DNA from 3 places in the Desulfitobacterium dichloroeliminans LMG P-21439 genome. Region 3 is predicted to be linked to each of the others. Evidence: riboswitches for the same ligand, from Rfam matches in the RefSeq annotation. Region 3 holds a riboswitch; each other region holds the start of a gene.
The links. Region 3 has a riboswitch for cobalamin ahead of DESDI_RS08650 (energy-coupling factor ABC transporter permease). Riboswitches for the same ligand answer to the same signal wherever they lie in the genome.

Region 1 (5,365 bases), 530 kb from region 3:
AGTAAATAGTAAATAGTAAATAGTAAATAGTAAATAGTAAATAGTAATAGTAAATAGGCAAGAAGGCTCGGGTCCTGGTTTGCATATAGACAAATAACAATAAGCATAAATAAATAAACAAATGAACAAATGAAGATGCCCTCCTGTGTTCGCCTCATCGGCTCGGGAGGGCATCTTTGTATACTATCATTTCATGTAAGCTAAGCATTTCTTTAGAAGATAAAAGGAAAGGCTCCCAGCAAAAAGAAGAGCTCAGCCAGCTCAATGCTGGCTCCGTAAAGGTCACCGGTCAGCCCGCCGAGCAGGCGAGCAACCTTTCTGGTGAAGAAAAAGATACCTAGAGTGGCTAAGCTAAAACCGACAAGGCCTGACCAGTTTAGAATAGTGTAGGTTAGCAGGAGGAGCAAGAGACCCTGAGAGATGAAGATCCACTTGGTATTTTGGGAGGCTTCATGAAAGCCTTTGCCCAGACCTTTTTCCCGGGCATAGGGGAAGTAATATACCCCGATGAGGAAAATCCAGCGGGCAATGATGGGCATGAAGAGGACAAGATAAAGGGCAGCAAGGGAACCGAGGGAAAATAGTTCAGCCAGTAAAGTGAATTTGAGTAGCAAAAAGACCATCGTACTAACGGCCCCGAAGGCTCCCACGTGACTGTCCTTCATAATCTCTAGCATGCGATCCGGAGTACGAGCTGAAAGCAGACCATCCATACTATCCATGAAGCCATCCAGATGGATTCCCCCGGTTAATATGAGCTCGAGGATGAGAACTAAGGCGGCGGTAATCAGAGGTGGGTAGATGGGGAGAAGAAGAGCTAGGGAAGCCCAAAGCACTCCCCCCAGAATTAAGCCCACCAGAGGATAGTAATGTTGGCTCAGAGTGAATTCTTCGGAGGTCACATTCGCCGGCTGGGGAAGAGGGATGCGCGTTAAAAAGGTCAAGGCAATCCATAATTTGCGCATGGCTTATTTCTCATCTCCCTGCAAGGAATCCAGCAGGGCCTGACCAGCGGCTTTGATTTCCACGGGATACCCGGCAACGACAGAATAAACCTTGGATGCACTCCGACCTAAAATTTGATTAGCTCGACCGGCGAGATCTCGATACACTCGAGATAAGGGATTATCGGGAACGATACCATTGCCTACCTCATTGGTTACCATAATGACCTGTGGTGTAATCTGCTGTGCTAAGCCGGAGACGGTTCTCACTTGCTCTAGTATCCATTGCTCTAATTCATTTAGGGCTTCGCTATATTCTCGCCCTTGGAGGGCCTTTTCCTCAGGGTAGCGCGAGAGAAGGAGATTCGACAACCATAGGGTGATGCAGTCCACCAAAATAACGCCTTTTTCTTGACGGTAGCGTTCCAAGACTTCAGCAAGAGCCAGAGGCTCTTCGACCAAGGCCCAGTGGGAAGGCCGTTGATTCTGGTGTTTCTTGACACGCAGAGCCATTTCTTCATCGTAGACTTGGGCGGTGGCAACATAGATAACAGGCTGACGGGGATGGGCAGCGAGAAGTTCAGCAAAGCTACTTTTCCCGCTGCGGGCGCCACCGGTAATAAGGACAAGATTAGACATAAGTTACCTCCGAATACTGGTTAGTTTTACTTATTGCTTACTCCTGCGGATTCAAAGGTGGCCATCTCTTTAAGAATATGGATCGAAGCATCTAGGAGATGGAAAGCGATCGCCGCTCCTGTTCCTTCGCCCAGTCTGAAGTCCAGGTGCATAATCGGTTTAAGCTCTAGTTGCTTTAGGGCAGCTACATGACCAATCTCCACAGAAGAATGAGAGGGAATCAGGTAGAAACGAGCTGCGGGACAAATTGACGTGGCAATGAGGGCGGCTGCTGTAGAGATGACGCCATCCAAAACGATGGGTACCTGGGAATGCGCTGCTTCAAGGATGGCTCCGGCCAGGGCGCCAATTTCCAGGCCACCAATCTTGCTGAGAACGTCTACCCCGTCCTGAGGATTCGGTTGATTGACTTGGATGGAACGGGTGATGACTTCTTGCTTATGGATTAAGGCGGCATCATCAAGACCGGTTCCGCGTCCGGTAACATCTTGGGCCGGCAAACCGGTGTAGAAGGAGATAATCGCGGCACTGGGAGTAGTATTCCCGATTCCTACTTCGCCGGTGGCTAAAACCCGGAAACCGGAATCAATGGCTTGTCGAGCGATTTTGGCACCTGTCAGCAAGGATTGCAGTGCCTCTTGACGACTCATTGCCGGCCCTTGAGCCATGTTATGGGTTCCATTCATCACCCGATGACGCATAAGCTCCGGAGGGTCTAAGGGGAAAGCCATTCCCACATCGGTGCAGATGACTTCCGCTTTAGCATGGCGAGAAAGCACATTGATCCCGGCACCGCCGTTTAAGAAATTATAAAACATCTGGGGGGTGACTTCTTGAGGAAAGGCACTGACCCCTTCTGCGACAACTCCGTGATCCCCGGCCATGACGAGAACCGCTTTCTTTTCAATCTCAGGCCATGGATTTCTTTGGATGCCACCTAAACGCTTGGCGATCTCCTCCAAGACTCCTAAGCTACCGAGAGGCTTGGTTAAGGAATCCAGACGTGTCTGCACAGCCTCCATAGCCTTTTTATCCAGGTCTTTAACACCTTGGACCAGTAGCTTTAAGGCTGCCTGACATTCTTCAAGGGAAGTCTCAGTCAAATTTTCACGAACATAAAATTTTTCCAGGAATAGTTTGTCTTGATTTAATTCTGTTTTACTCATCTTTAATCCTCTCCTTTTTAAATAAAAAAAATAAAGCCCCGCCACATATAAAGTGGTCGGGACTTTGCCTTCGTCGCCGCTGCTTTCCAAATACCCCCGGAAAGGCTTTCTTCATTCTTGGCAGGTCTCCTGGCTTCGACTCAAGCGCCTTAGACCTCCTTCCCAGCAAGCGCCAGTGGATCTAGTCAAGGCTCATCGTTCACAGTGATGGGTGCGCACCGGAATTACACCGGTTTCCCTATTCTCCCCAGTATGGGGCACCAAAGAATGGATTCATATTCTCTTAGTAATAGATTACCAAAAGCAAAGTTTTTGTCAAGAGAATAATTTGCTCTTTACTTCATGATTTTCAAGACTTATGATAATTTGCAAAGAGATAATAAGGATGTGCATCAAGATGAACATAACAAAGCTTACCCGTGTAGCCCTACTTATAGATGGCATGGTTGTTTTTCACGGTCTAAAAGAAGATCCTGTGATTGCTTCGTTTAAAAACCTCCTGCAAAAGACGGGCTCTATAGAGTGTGATCACACGGAAGTCTATCGAGAGTACCATCATTTCTGCTCCTTAGCGACCCAGGTCCATTGGCCGGAATATCTTTGGGACCGTATTATCCGGGATGAAAATGAACTCACCCGACAGGTGACACAGTATAGAGGGGGGCATGTACCTGAGCTTCGTAAGCTAGTCGGGCGTGATCTGCTCTGCTGGCGTGAGATTGCCCAGCTTACTGCTTCTGATATCAAGGACGTGATCCTTGCTCAAATGGAAAACCATGAGGTGGATCACCCCGGGCTTTGGCAAGAGGCACCTTTGGCTCCGCAGAGCTGGCCGACTTGGCCGGATTTTGCGGATAGGAGGACAAAGGTTCAGGGGCGTTCCAAGGTAACTTCTAGTAAGGAAGAGAATTATGCGGAGAATTATCTGCAAACTGCCCAGAGAACGCTTAAAGAGAGTCTTCGCGGCGGGAGTGCAGATGAGATGGTTGATGCTCTACTTGCTTATTATCAAGACATGGGTACAGGTTTATTTAATCAAAGCATGGCCATCAAATGGGGTGGCGACACTGGAAGGCTTGAGGGGGTAAAATCTGATCCCATGCGCAAGGGTCAGCTTATCAATCAAGAGCGTGAACAAGGGATTGTCTTAGAAAACACGGAATTTTTCTTAAATGGTTATCCCGCCAATAACATCATTCTCTATGGCAATCGAGGAACGGGAAAATCCTCCTTGGTCAAGGCCCTTCTTCAAGAATACTGTGAGCGTGGGCTGCGTTTAGTCGAATTATCCAAAACAGATTTGCAGGATTATCCCAAGATTATTCGCCTTCTTGGGAAGCAACCCCTCAGATTCATCATCTTCATCGATGATCTTTCCTTCGAAGATACCGAGTCGGATTATAAGAACTTGAAGACCCTGCTGGAAGGGGGCTTAGAAGGAAAACCTGAAAATGTGCTCATCTATGCCACCTCGAACCGCCGCCATTTAGTGCGGGAAACCTTCGGAGAGCGACAAGGGGATGAGGTTCATCGCCAGGATAATATGGAGGAAAAATTGTCCCTTTCCGATCGTTTTGGGATTACGGTAACCTTCCCGACCCCGGACCAAGCCGGCTATCTCAAGATCGTGGCAGAGTTAGCAGCACAGGAGGGGCTTCAGATTCCTCAAGAAGATTTGCGGCAGCAGGCTTTGCGTTGGGTCATGAATCATAATGCCCGCTCCGGGCGAACGGCCCGTCAGTTTGTGGATTTTCTAAGGGCAAAACAAAAGGCCATCTTGGAAAATTGAAGCTGGCTAAACTGGATTTTTTATAAAATTCACTTATAAAAAGGTGCTAAAAAAGATGATCCCTGTATTGGATAGGGATCATCTTTTTATATCCAAAAGGTTTCTATAGTGATTGTAGGACGTCATGTTTTGATTTGACTCCAACTACCTCATAATGGTGAGATTACCAAAAAGATGTATAAGATTGAGCAAGGTGCTTAAGCTAATACTAGAAAATAGGATGATGAGAGTGAGAAATGATGAAATATCGGGTGTCCAATCGACAGGTGTATTCAACCTTTGCCCTTACTATAGCACTATCCTTTGGTATTCCTAATCTTATCTTGCGAGAATTACACCAAGATTTCTGGCAACCCTTGTTAATCGCTTTAGCTATTGAGGTGTGCAGCGGCTGGTTGCTCTATAAAATGGGACTTAAATACCCAGGGTTAACAATGTTCGAATACAGTGAGAAAATCCTCGGAAAGTACTTAGGGAAGGTATGCACTTTTGTAATTAGCGCTTTTTTTATTGTGGTCACCATGCAGCTCGTTCAGTCGACGGTTGAGTTTTATATTTCAATAATTATGCCGGATACTCCCAGCTATGTTTTTCTGTTTTTTATACTCTTGGTTAGTACTTATGCAGTTTGCTCAGGAATTGAAATTATCATGAGTATGTCGGAAATCATCTGTTTAGTCGTAATCGCCTCATTTCTGTTTATCATTGTCTTCAATGTTAAGATGTTTAACATTGATAATATCGAGCCGATGTTCCAGCATAGCCTCTTGGAAATAGCTAAAGGGGTCATTCTACCGGCCTCATGGCTCGGGGTCTGTATCGTGATG
Region 2 (5,365 bases), 500 kb from region 3:
GGAGGCACGGACACAAATCCGCTCCAGCTTGGCTGTATCTCCTACCCAGCGCACCCTACCTGTGGCCGCTGCTTTATTTTCATATTCTACAAGAATGTGACGGGCAGGTGCTCCCTGCTCATCGAACTCATCCTGCAAAGGTACTCTCTGTTCTTCAACAAAGACTTCTCTGCGAATTTGAAAGGCATCCTCTAACTCATTATCTTTTATTTCAACAACTCTCATCTGCTATTCCCCACTCCGTAAACTAACTATTAACCCAACTAGTAGCCCAACTAGTAGCCCAACTAGTAGCACAACTAATACTACTATAAATATCCTATTTACCTATATGTACCCTGTTTGTGGACATCCGTGCTCTAGCTTACTTAGCCTAATAACTGCAGTAGCTCCAGAGGGTCATCGATAAGGTGCTGAGCACCATGGTCCACCAATTCTTCTCTGGTTCGATAACCCCAGGTTACACCGACAGAGCGAATCTGAGCATTCTGAGCAACTTCCATGTCCACCCCAGTATCCCCAACGAATATAAGCTCTGAAGTCGGGATTTGCAAGCTATCACTGATAAAGAGGGCCCCCTCCGGATTAGGCTTTCTTGGTATGTCAAATCTCGACCCGAGGACCTCCTCGAACCTTTGCTTCGGAAAGAGTTCACGGACAATCTTTTTCGTTAAATCATCTACTTTATTAGAGAGGACCGCGCATTTAATTTCTCTTTGATTGATTTGCTCCAAAAGCTCAATTATTCCCGGATAAGGCTTGGTTTTGTCCAAACAGTGCTGGGCATAATCCTCCATCATGGCATCAAAACACTGAGTAATCTCTACCTCATTTTGCACAGTATCTGGCAAAGCCTTGCGAACCAGATTGCGAATTCCATTGCCGATGAAATATTGATATTCTGCCAAGGTATGGGTAGGGTAGCTCTTATTCGCGAGAACTTTATTCATCGAATCAGCAAGATCCACCAGTGAATCGACAAGAGTTCCATCTAAATCGAAGATTATCCCATTAATCATTAGCATGCTCCTTTAAGTTATCTTAGTCTCATGGGTTTTGCTTCAATTGTAACTTGCCTAATCTTTTTTGTCACTTCTGTGTGTTCAAAATCTCCCTGAACGTAAAATCGACACGAGGAGCAGAAGGAACATCAACCCTGTGACAATAAAGCCAGCCTCGATGGCCGAAATCCTCCAGAAGACCAAGGGCTCATTACCCAGTGCCGAGGCGATAATCAATCCGGTCATCATAATGCTGAAGGATAATAACAGTATGCTGAAAGAAAGCTGATTGCTTATGCGATCCAGCTTGCGTATGAAAGTGGCTAACTCAGGTAGATAAATCTCCACCCGGATCTTCCCCCGTTGAATACTATTGAAGATTCCTCTGGCTTGTTTAGGAAGTTCCAACATCAATTCTAAGTACTCTTTGACATGCCTATAGGTCTTTTCGGCAATAAAGCCGGGATTTAAACGTTCGAGGAACAGCTGTTCTCCGAAAGGCTCAGCAATATCGATAATGCTGATTTCAGGATCCAGTTGCTCGACCAGCCCTTCTAGGCTCAGCAGGGATTTACCCAGTAACACCAGATCAGTGGGGATAATAATCCGATGTTTGAAGGTCACTTTAAATAGATCATTGACGGCATTGCCGAGATGCACCTCGCTTAAGGGCACATCCAAATATTTTTCCCGTAAGAGATCCACGTCCCGAAACAGAATTTTACGATCGATATCTTCTGGCACAATCCCCATAGCAAACACAGCCTCGATCATGTCCTCTGTCTTGCGTCGCATCATACCGATGACAAGAGACGCAAAATGATCCTTCATATCGGGTGAAAGCCTGCCAATCATACCGAAGTCGATTAATGCAATCACTTGTCCAGGCAGAACGAAGATATTTCCTGGATGAGGATCTCCGTGAAAAAAACCTTCAATAAGAATTTGCTTAAACATAGCTTTAATAAGATTCTCGGCGAGAACCTTACGATTATAACCAAGCTCAGCTAGGTCTTGAAATTGACTGAGCTTTACTCCTTGAATATATTCAAGGGTTAAAACTCTCTTTTTTGAGTATTCTTTATAGACTCTAGGGATGTAAATGGACGAATCCTCTACAAATTGTCTGCCGACTCGTTCTGCGTTACTACCTTCAATCTCATAATCTAATTCATTGCGCAAAGAGGTGGCAAACTCTTCTACCATGTCGCGTACATGGTAGAATGCTGCCCAGTCCATTCGTCTTTCTGCTAATGCCGCTAAATCTGAGAGAATCTCCAGATCAGTCTCGATGGTATCGCTGATCAGGGGGCGTTGGACTTTCACAGCGACCTTCTCCCCCGTTTTAAGTACAGCATAGTGAACCTGTCCGATGGAGGCCGCTGCCAGTGGTCTCTCCTCGAAATGCTGAAAAACCTCCTGAGGAGCAGCTCCCAATTCCTCACGAATAATTTGCGTTACTTCTGCAAAAGAAAAGGGTGGAACCTGGTCTTGCAGTTTTTCCAGTTCCCTGATGAGATAATCAGGAATCAGATCTGGCCTTGTGCTGGCAATTTGACCGATTTTAACATAGGTAGGACCCAACTCCTCGAGAGCGTTGCGCAAACGCTCACCAAGAGTTTTGGTATCCACTTCTTCTTCCTTACGCAAAATTCTCCTGGAAAATGAGATTAAATTAATAAGCCCCATCTCTTCAAGGATGAGGCCAAAACCATTGCGAGCAAGGATTGTTGCGACTTCACGATAACGATGAGCATGACGTATTCTTCTACTAATCATCCCGATTCCCCTAGTCATCCGGAATATATTAATAATTTACTCCTGAGATGGTTCCTTTTCTAACTGGGCGATGCGATTTTCCAGCCTTTCGATATCCGCTTTATTTGGAAGATTAAGCTCGTTCAAAATTTGCTGAACCTGTTCTTTGAGCTTCGTATTAATTTCACTTTGCTGTTCTTCACCCTTTTTTATCAGCTCGTCTACCAAGTCCTTGGATTCATTGGCCGATAGTTCACCTTTCTTAACCAACTCATCCATCGTCTTTTCGATTTGTTCTTTGCTTACGATAGCAAATCCTAAACCTAAAGCTAGACCTTTCTTCAATAAATCTTTCATCTTTTACTACCTCCTGACGGTACCGAGTGAAACTATAGTTTAGTATTAGCACGTTGATTGGAAAAGATTCTAAGAATTGCTAATATAGATACTCATGTAAAGTTATTCTTCACTTATCCTATTCTTTACTAAAATTCTCTTGGTTTTGATTGCTGAATGCTTTATAATTGCCTTAACTACATATTCTAGCGATTAGGTTCTCTATCCCTTACGGGAAGAGTTAAAAGGGAAGCTGGTTCAATTCCGGCACGGTCCCGCCACTGTAAATAGAATGATTCATCATTCTAAAGTCAGGAACCTGCCTAATCATGAGCGACCATCCTCGAGGATAGGGAATAGGCGCTGCGAAAATAATCTATAGTGCAGCAAAACCTTTTATCCTCGTGATAGAAGGTTTTTATTTTACGTATTTATCGACGGTACAAAGGAGAAATAATCTATGCATAAAAAAGCCCTGTCTCTATTCACACTAATTGCCCTCTCTATTTCGTTCCTTTTGATCAGCGGCTGTCAGAGCATCTCTAACACCTCGCAGCCCCCGAAATCTACTGCAGAGCAAGAGACCGCTCAGCAAACAAGCTATCCCCTGACATATACTGACGATTCCAGGGTAGAATCAACACTTACCACAGAGCCCCAGCGCATTGTCTGTTTAGCTCCTGCATCAACGGAAATCCTATATGCTCTGGGTCTTGAAAGCAAACTCGTAGCTGTCACCATCTATGACAATTATCCCGTAGGAATCCAAGATAAAGTCGAGTTTGTTTTTGAAGATAGTTTAAACCCTAACATGGAACAAATCCTACAGCTCAACCCTGATTTAGTGGTTATGGGAATGCATGATGAAAAACTCGTATCCGCCATTCGCAGTTTGAAGCTTCCTGTGGTTCAGCTCAACCCCCAAAGCATCGCAGTAACTTACCAAGCCATTGAAAAGCTGGGTTATTTGACAAACACTCAAGAACAAGCTCAAGAATTAGTTCAGGTAATGAAAGAAAAGGAACTGACCATTGCTGATAAAATCAGCTCCCTCAAGGATTCCGAACGAGTTAACGTTTGGATCGAGGTTGACCCCGGGCTGTTTACAGCGGGTGAAGGGACCTTCCTCAATGAATTAATTGTTAAAGCTGGTGGTATCAACATTGCCCATGATGTGAAGGATTGGGCACAATATAGCGAGGAGCAAATCATCGCGAAAAATCCTCAAGTCATTCTCGAAACCTATTCTTACTATATGGAGAATGTGAAAGATACCATCTTAGCACGTCCGGCCTGGCAATCCCTCGACGCAATAAAAAACGCTAGGGTATATACGCTGGATAGTGATATGGTCACTCGACCTGGACCGAGAATCATTGATGGCTTGGCCAGCATCGCCCAAACCCTTTATCCCGAACTTTTCTAAATATGTGAACCCTTTTAAATACTTTCAATATTACCAAAGCCCTTAAATACCCTATGTGCTCCCAGAATGAGCGTTACTATGTAAAAGGAGGATGACAAGGCTTGAACTTAAAAAACAAGTCCCCCAAGGCTCTGACTTGGACCTTGGGCTTAGCATTACTCCTTTTACTTTCCATTGTTTTTTGTGTCATGATGGGTTCGGTTTCTCTTCCTCTGGGTGTGACCTTGAAAATAATTGCGAACCAGCTACCCTTGATTAATCTTGATCCTAGCTGGTCTGTAGCTCAAGAATCTATTGTTTGGAATTTACGCCTCCCCCGGGTTTTTTTAGCCTTAATCGTTGGGGCCATGTTAGCAACCTCAGGAGTTGCTTTCCAAGGGATTTTGAGAAATCCCTTGGCTGATCCTTATATCCTCGGCGTATCCTCTGGAGCAGCCCTTGGCGCTGCCTCGGCTATTCTTTTTTTTCGGACCTCCTCTTTCTTGGGTCAATCGGTCTTACCTCTCTTCGCTTTTGCCGGTGGTCTGATTTCCTTGACCTTTGTCTTTTCCTTGTCCAGGCAAAATGGGCAATTCGAACGCGAAACCTTAATTCTGGCCGGGGTAGTGGTGCAGGCTCTACTAGGAGCATTTCTTTCCTTCTTAATCGCAGTTTCCGGTCAGCAGATGCAGGAAATCATTTTCTGGATGATGGGAAGCTTGGCCAGCAGCACTTGGCAGGATGTCCTCATCCTTCTCCCCTATCTTCTTTTTGGACTGACCTATCTTCACTTTCAGAAAAGAGAGTTCAACGTCATCGCTTTAGGTGAACGGGCGGCTACCCATCTGGGGATTAATGTCGAGCG
Region 3 (5,365 bases):
TGAGCAATTCCTGTTCTCACCAGAGCACGCTCCACCCTTCTCCGCACTTCTTCCTCTGGCAACTGAAGATTTAGCGCCCCGTAGGAAATATCCTGATAAACACTAGCCGAAAAAAGCTGGTTATCCGGATCTTGAAAAACCATCCCGACCGATTGTCTTAGATCGACGAGCCCCTTTCGGGAGTAATTCACAGGCTGATTATTAAAGAACACGATACCTGAAGAAGGCTTTACAATCCCATTTAGATGGTGAAACAGAGTGGACTTACCTGCCCCATTGCCCCCCAACAAAGCTGTAACATGCCCTTTCTTGATCTTTATGTTGACGTCTTTGAGAGCATGCGTCCCGTCAGGATAATAATAATGGAGATCTCTTAATTCTAATATAGTATCATTCATTCTATCTCTTCTTCCTCATCTAACGTCATCTCTATCCTGATCCGAAAATCCAGTTCCCGAACAGCTTGAACAGGGTTGAATTCCAACTAGTCGACGAATCACGACGAATTTAATTCGCGAAGTCCTACTTTAGTACACTAGCCAGTAAGATTAACAGCCCGTTAATACCAACAGCCATGTAAAGTAGCGATTTATTGCCAACATATTTTTCTTCCAGGACTCTAAGCTCTCCATCATATCCCCGAGCCTCCAAAGAAGTATATAATTCATTGGAACGCTTATAAGAGCGAATAAACAAAGCTGAAACTAGGCTCCCCATGGAACGATACCCTGAAACAAGGTTGACATAACCCAGTCGAGAATTTTGGGCGGTATACATGGTCCCTGCAGTTTCCAAAAGTACAAATATGAAACGATAAATTAGCTCCATCATTTCTATCATCAACTTAGGAAGTCGAAGTTTTCGAAGGACGGAAAACAAATCCACCATTGGGGTGCTCAGAGCAAGAAAATATAAGCAGGATACAGAGCCCAATACTCTAAAAAACAGATTAATGCTTTGCTGCAATCCGCTTTGAGTGATACCCAGCCAAAAATTTGCTACAGGTATGGCCAATATAAAATTCTGTTGATCGATTGAGAACCCAATCGCAATGGTAAAAGCACTTATTATTAAAAAGGCCATGGGTATCGATATTAATTTCAGAAAATATGGTAGGGGTGTGCCTCCACGTAGTATGACAATGCTACTCATGATTATTATTACAGCTATGGAGATAAGACGGTTATCCGCCCAAAGGCACACCCCCATCGTCAGGATGGCAAAGATAAATTTCTGCATCGGTTCGATGACCTTGAGCTGTGAAGCATAAGCATAAGTATCTGTATTAAGCATTTTTCACAGAGCTCCTTTCGCGCATCGTTCAGCAGTCACCGAATTCCGCTTCTAGTCCTTACTTCGTCCTTTAAGATATCCTAGACCAAAACCAATCACTCCAGCCCCAAGAGCAGCTTGAAGCGCAAAAAGTAAGCTTTCAATCTCTCCGCTGGCAGGCACAAAGAGTGGGGAAAACCAGGGGGCGTAGTCGGCTTGAAGGTTCATGATTTCTTCCTCTGCCAATCCATCTGCTCCGGAAAATTCAGCATTCTTGAGGAGAAACAAGGGTGTGACAGTTATAACGACAACACTCAATAGGAGCACAAGATTTACCTTCATACTGAATTTCTTTGTTTTTTCAACAACTGAATTCGCCATACCTTAGACCTCCTTTGTATAAAGCTTGAGATCTTTCATTTCTTCTTTGCCATAACTACTCAAGGCGTTAAAGATGATTACAGTTAGGATTCCCTCACTAATAGCTAGAGGAATCTGAGTCACTGCAAAAATCCCCATGAACTTGGCTAGAGAAACCGCAAAACCTCCCACTTCAGCCGGAAAAGCTAAAGCAAGTTGCACTGATGTCATAACATAAGTAGCTAAATCAGCTAATGACGCTGCCAAAAACACGCCCAGCCATTGAGGGCCTCTGAATTTTTGAACTAGCTTATAAACACCATAGGCCACAAAAGGGCCGACCACTGCCATTGAAAATGCATTTGCCCCGAGAGTCGTCAGACCTCCGTGGGCTAAAAGCAGAGCTTGAAACAAAAGCACAATTACCCCGATGACAGTCATCGCAGTAGGGCCAAAAAGAATCGCTCCAAAACCTACCCCAGTGGGATGTGAGCTACTCCCCGTAACCGAAGGTAGTTTCAAAGCCGATAGAACAAAGGCAAACGCTCCTGCCATAGCTAAGAGTATTTTTAAGCGAGGATTAGACGAAATGGTCTTTTTAATGGAGAATATCCCCAATACAACAAAAGGTATGGTTAAAGCACCCCAGGCAACTGCCCAGCCAGGTTGCAAAAATCCTTCCATAATATGCATAGCTGATGCTTTGTATGGAACACTAAGCAACATCAATAATAAGCCAATAAAGAGTTGTAAGCGCTTGGACATGGCCTCACTCCTTCAATCTTAATAGCACAAAAAGACCCTTTCCAACGGAAAGGGTCCTATCCTGAACTTGATACAAATATCTCGAACATGATATCTACCTCCCTAACATCCCGTAGGTTGCTTTGAACTATGGAGGCGAGCAGGTTTCCTGGCTTAAGTTCTTCATTAACCCACGTCTTCTCAGATAAACTCCAGTGACATTAGTGTGGATTAACTCCCTCTTACAGTGGCGGGCACCGCGTCAGATCGACTGACTTCCCTTAAGATTTTCCTTTCGGAAAATCTAACTCTTCCTCTTTTCAATTATAAGAACATTATAGCAAGTTTCTATACAAAATGTATATAATCAAGAAAAATCTTATCCATAATATATTGCCATTTTAAGGTGACGCATCGCATGTTGAACTTGCAGTTGTTATAATAGGAATATAACCCAATAGAAATATAAGAAGATTGAGGTGCGCAACAATGCAAAATAATATTCAAGAATGCTTAAATCAGGAAATTTGGGCGGTCGTCGGAGTATCATCGGATCCAGCCAAATTTGGCCACAAGGTTTATAAAAAACTGAAAAGAAGCGGCTACACTGTCTACCCCATCAATCCAAAGCTTTCTGAGATTGATGGAGAGCCTTGCTATCCCTCATTGAGCTCATTACCTACCCTGCCTGACGTAGTCAGTATAATCGTTCCACCCTCAGTAACTGAAAAAATAATCGATGAATGTGCTCAACTTGGCATCAAAAGAGTATGGATGCAACCCGGCGCAGAATGTCAAGAAGCGCTTCGTAAGGGACGCGAAAAAGGCTTAATGCTAGTTAGCAACGAATGTGTTTTGGTTCAAGCTCAACCAAGATAACAGGTTTTATATAATGATTCGGTATATATTACAACAAAAACCGCACTGATTTCAGTGCGGTTAAAATTTCTGTATGGAGCGGGTGATGAGAATCGAACTCACGTAACTAGCTTGGAAGGCTAGCGCTCTACCATTGAGCTACACCCGCAGGTGTGGTAGCAGGGGAGAGATTTGAACTCTCGAATGAGCGGGTATGAACCACTTGCCTTAGACCACTTGGCTACCCTGCCATGGCTCCCCGAGTAGGATTCGAACCTACAACCTACCGGTTAACAGCCGGTTGCTCCACCGTTGAGCTATCGAGGAATAGTGCTTTATATATTGACTGGCGGAGAAGGAGGGATTCGAACCCTCGCAGCAGTTACCCACTCTAACGGTTTAGCAAACCGTCCTCTTCAGCCACTTGAGTACTTCTCCGCAATATTTACTTATGGTGCGGAAGACGGGACTTGAACCCGTATGGAGTTACCCACACGCCCCTCAAACGTGCGCGTCTGCCAGTTCCGCCACTCCCGCATTGTTTATGGAGCCGTTAACCGGATTTGAACCGGTGACCTCATCCTTACCAAGGATGCGCTCTACCAACTGAGCTATAACGGCGTAAGGGATTGTTTAATACAATTTAAAATGGTGCGCTCGGAGAGATTCGAACTCCCGGCCTTCTGATTCGTAGTCAGACGCTCTATCCAGCTGAGCTACGAGCGCATTGTTTTGGAGCGGGTGACGAGATTCGAACTCGCGACTTTCACCTTGGCAAGGTGACACTCTACCACTGAGTTACACCCGCATCTCATTGCCTTGTTAGAAAATGGTGAGCCATCCGCGACTCGAACGCGGGACACCCTGATTAAAAGTCAGGTGCTCTACCGACTGAGCTAATGGCTCATAATGGCAGGGATGGCAGGATTCGAACCTACGAATGCCAGAGTCAAAGTCTGGTGCCTTACCGCTTGGCGACATCCCTACGCTTCTATTAAATCAACTTCCGTTGACTTAAAACCTTTGGTTGCGGGAGCCGGATTTGAACCGACGACCTTCGGGTTATGAGCCCGACGAGCTACCGCTGCTCCATCCCGCGACGTTTTTTTAGTGGTGGGCAGGGATGGATTCGAACCACCGTACCTTTCGGAACAGATTTACAGTCTGCCGCCTTTAACCACTCGGCCACCTACCCACTATGTGTTTCGCGCTATTAAATTAAAATGGCGACCCCGATCGGACTTGAACCGACGATCTCCTGCGTGACAGGCAGGCATGTTAACCACTACACCACGGGGCCGTATTTTGGTGGGCGATGACGGGATCGAACCGCCGACATCCTGCTTGTAAGGCAGGCGCTCTCCCAGCTGAGCTAATCGCCCTAATTTGGTGACCCATACGGGATTCGAACCCGTGTTACCGCCGTGAAAGGGCGGTGTCTTAGGCCGCTTGACCAATGGGCCATTTTCGCGGAACATTTGTTAGTATATCTGAATTGAACTTAAATGTCAATGGAATGTTTCGTTTAAACTTAAAGACCTTTAACCTCTTGAATAATAGGAATAATCATGGGTCGTCTCTTTGTTTTATCGTAAAGTTGTTTGCCAACCCCATCACGAATCTGGTTTTTAAGACTAGCCCATTCTCGAATGCCATTTTGCTGACACCGAGCCATAATTCTACGTGTGTTTTCCTTAACCTCATCAAGCATCGGTTCAGATTCCCTTACATAGACAAATCCTCGGGTAACAATATCCGGTCCTGACAAAATAGATCCATTAGCGCCATTTAAGGTCAGCACAATAATAAGGATCCCATCTTGTGAGAGTTGCTTGCGATCTCTCAATACTATATTACCCACATCGCCTATACCTAAGCCATCGATGAGAACTCGACCGGATGTTACTTTATCAGCAATTCTAGCGCCATGTCGAGTGAACTCGATAACATTGCCGATTTCGGCGATAAATGTATTTTCCTTTGGTATACCAAGTTCACCAGCAAGGTCCGCATGCTTCATAAGCATACGATACTCACCGTGCACAGGTAAGAAGTAACGGGGTTTAACCATGCTAATCATCAACTTTAATTCTTCCTGGCTTGCATGCCCAGATACGTGCATCCCCGAAAT

Region 1: another riboswitch for cobalamin. It lies ahead of cobT (nicotinate-nucleotide--dimethylbenzimidazole phosphoribosyltransferase); the one in region 3 lies ahead of DESDI_RS08650 (energy-coupling factor ABC transporter permease).
Region 2: another riboswitch for cobalamin. It lies ahead of DESDI_RS10875 (ABC transporter substrate-binding protein); the one in region 3 lies ahead of DESDI_RS08650 (energy-coupling factor ABC transporter permease).

What each region holds. Positions count from the first base shown of each region.
Region 1 is NC_019903.1:2,335,061-2,340,425, reverse strand. Features, by position in the region: gene cobS (adenosylcobinamide-GDP ribazoletransferase) at 213-965, opposite strand; gene cobU (bifunctional adenosylcobinamide kinase/adenosylcobinamide-phosphate guanylyltransferase) at 969-1,583, opposite strand; gene cobT (nicotinate-nucleotide--dimethylbenzimidazole phosphoribosyltransferase) at 1,610-2,749, opposite strand; cobalamin riboswitch at 2,852-3,030, opposite strand; gene DESDI_RS11010 (ATP-binding protein) at 3,147-4,538, shown strand; gene DESDI_RS11005 (GerAB/ArcD/ProY family transporter) at 4,775-5,365, shown strand, end outside.
Region 2 is NC_019903.1:2,305,666-2,311,030, forward strand. Features, by position in the region: gene DESDI_RS10855 (GNAT family N-acetyltransferase) at 1-225, opposite strand, end outside; gene DESDI_RS10860 (HAD family hydrolase) at 369-1,019, opposite strand; gene DESDI_RS10865 (ABC1 kinase family protein) at 1,104-2,780, opposite strand; gene DESDI_RS10870 (phasin family protein) at 2,817-3,116, opposite strand; cobalamin riboswitch at 3,294-3,436, shown strand; gene DESDI_RS10875 (ABC transporter substrate-binding protein) at 3,556-4,521, shown strand; gene DESDI_RS10880 (FecCD family ABC transporter permease) at 4,623-5,365, shown strand, end outside.
Region 3 is NC_019903.1:1,804,201-1,809,565, reverse strand. Features, by position in the region: gene DESDI_RS08665 (ATP-binding cassette domain-containing protein) at 1-398, opposite strand, end outside; gene cbiQ (cobalt ECF transporter T component CbiQ) at 523-1,293, opposite strand; gene DESDI_RS08655 (energy-coupling factor ABC transporter substrate-binding protein) at 1,345-1,653, opposite strand; gene DESDI_RS08650 (energy-coupling factor ABC transporter permease) at 1,657-2,397, opposite strand; cobalamin riboswitch at 2,519-2,704, opposite strand; gene DESDI_RS08645 (CoA-binding protein) at 2,866-3,255, shown strand; tRNA gene DESDI_RS08640 (tRNA-Gly) at 3,330-3,403, opposite strand; tRNA gene DESDI_RS08635 (tRNA-Ile) at 3,409-3,485, opposite strand; tRNA gene DESDI_RS08630 (tRNA-Asn) at 3,487-3,561, opposite strand; tRNA gene DESDI_RS08625 (tRNA-Ser) at 3,582-3,672, opposite strand; tRNA gene DESDI_RS08620 (tRNA-Leu) at 3,687-3,771, opposite strand; tRNA gene DESDI_RS08615 (tRNA-Thr) at 3,780-3,855, opposite strand; tRNA gene DESDI_RS08610 (tRNA-Arg) at 3,884-3,960, opposite strand; tRNA gene DESDI_RS08605 (tRNA-Gly) at 3,968-4,042, opposite strand; tRNA gene DESDI_RS08600 (tRNA-Lys) at 4,065-4,140, opposite strand; tRNA gene DESDI_RS08595 (tRNA-Gln) at 4,145-4,219, opposite strand; tRNA gene DESDI_RS08590 (tRNA-Met) at 4,259-4,333, opposite strand; tRNA gene DESDI_RS08585 (tRNA-Tyr) at 4,346-4,429, opposite strand; tRNA gene DESDI_RS08580 (tRNA-Asp) at 4,459-4,534, opposite strand; tRNA gene DESDI_RS08575 (tRNA-Val) at 4,541-4,616, opposite strand; tRNA gene DESDI_RS08570 (tRNA-Glu) at 4,622-4,697, opposite strand; gene DESDI_RS08565 (ribonuclease J) at 4,766-5,365, opposite strand, start outside.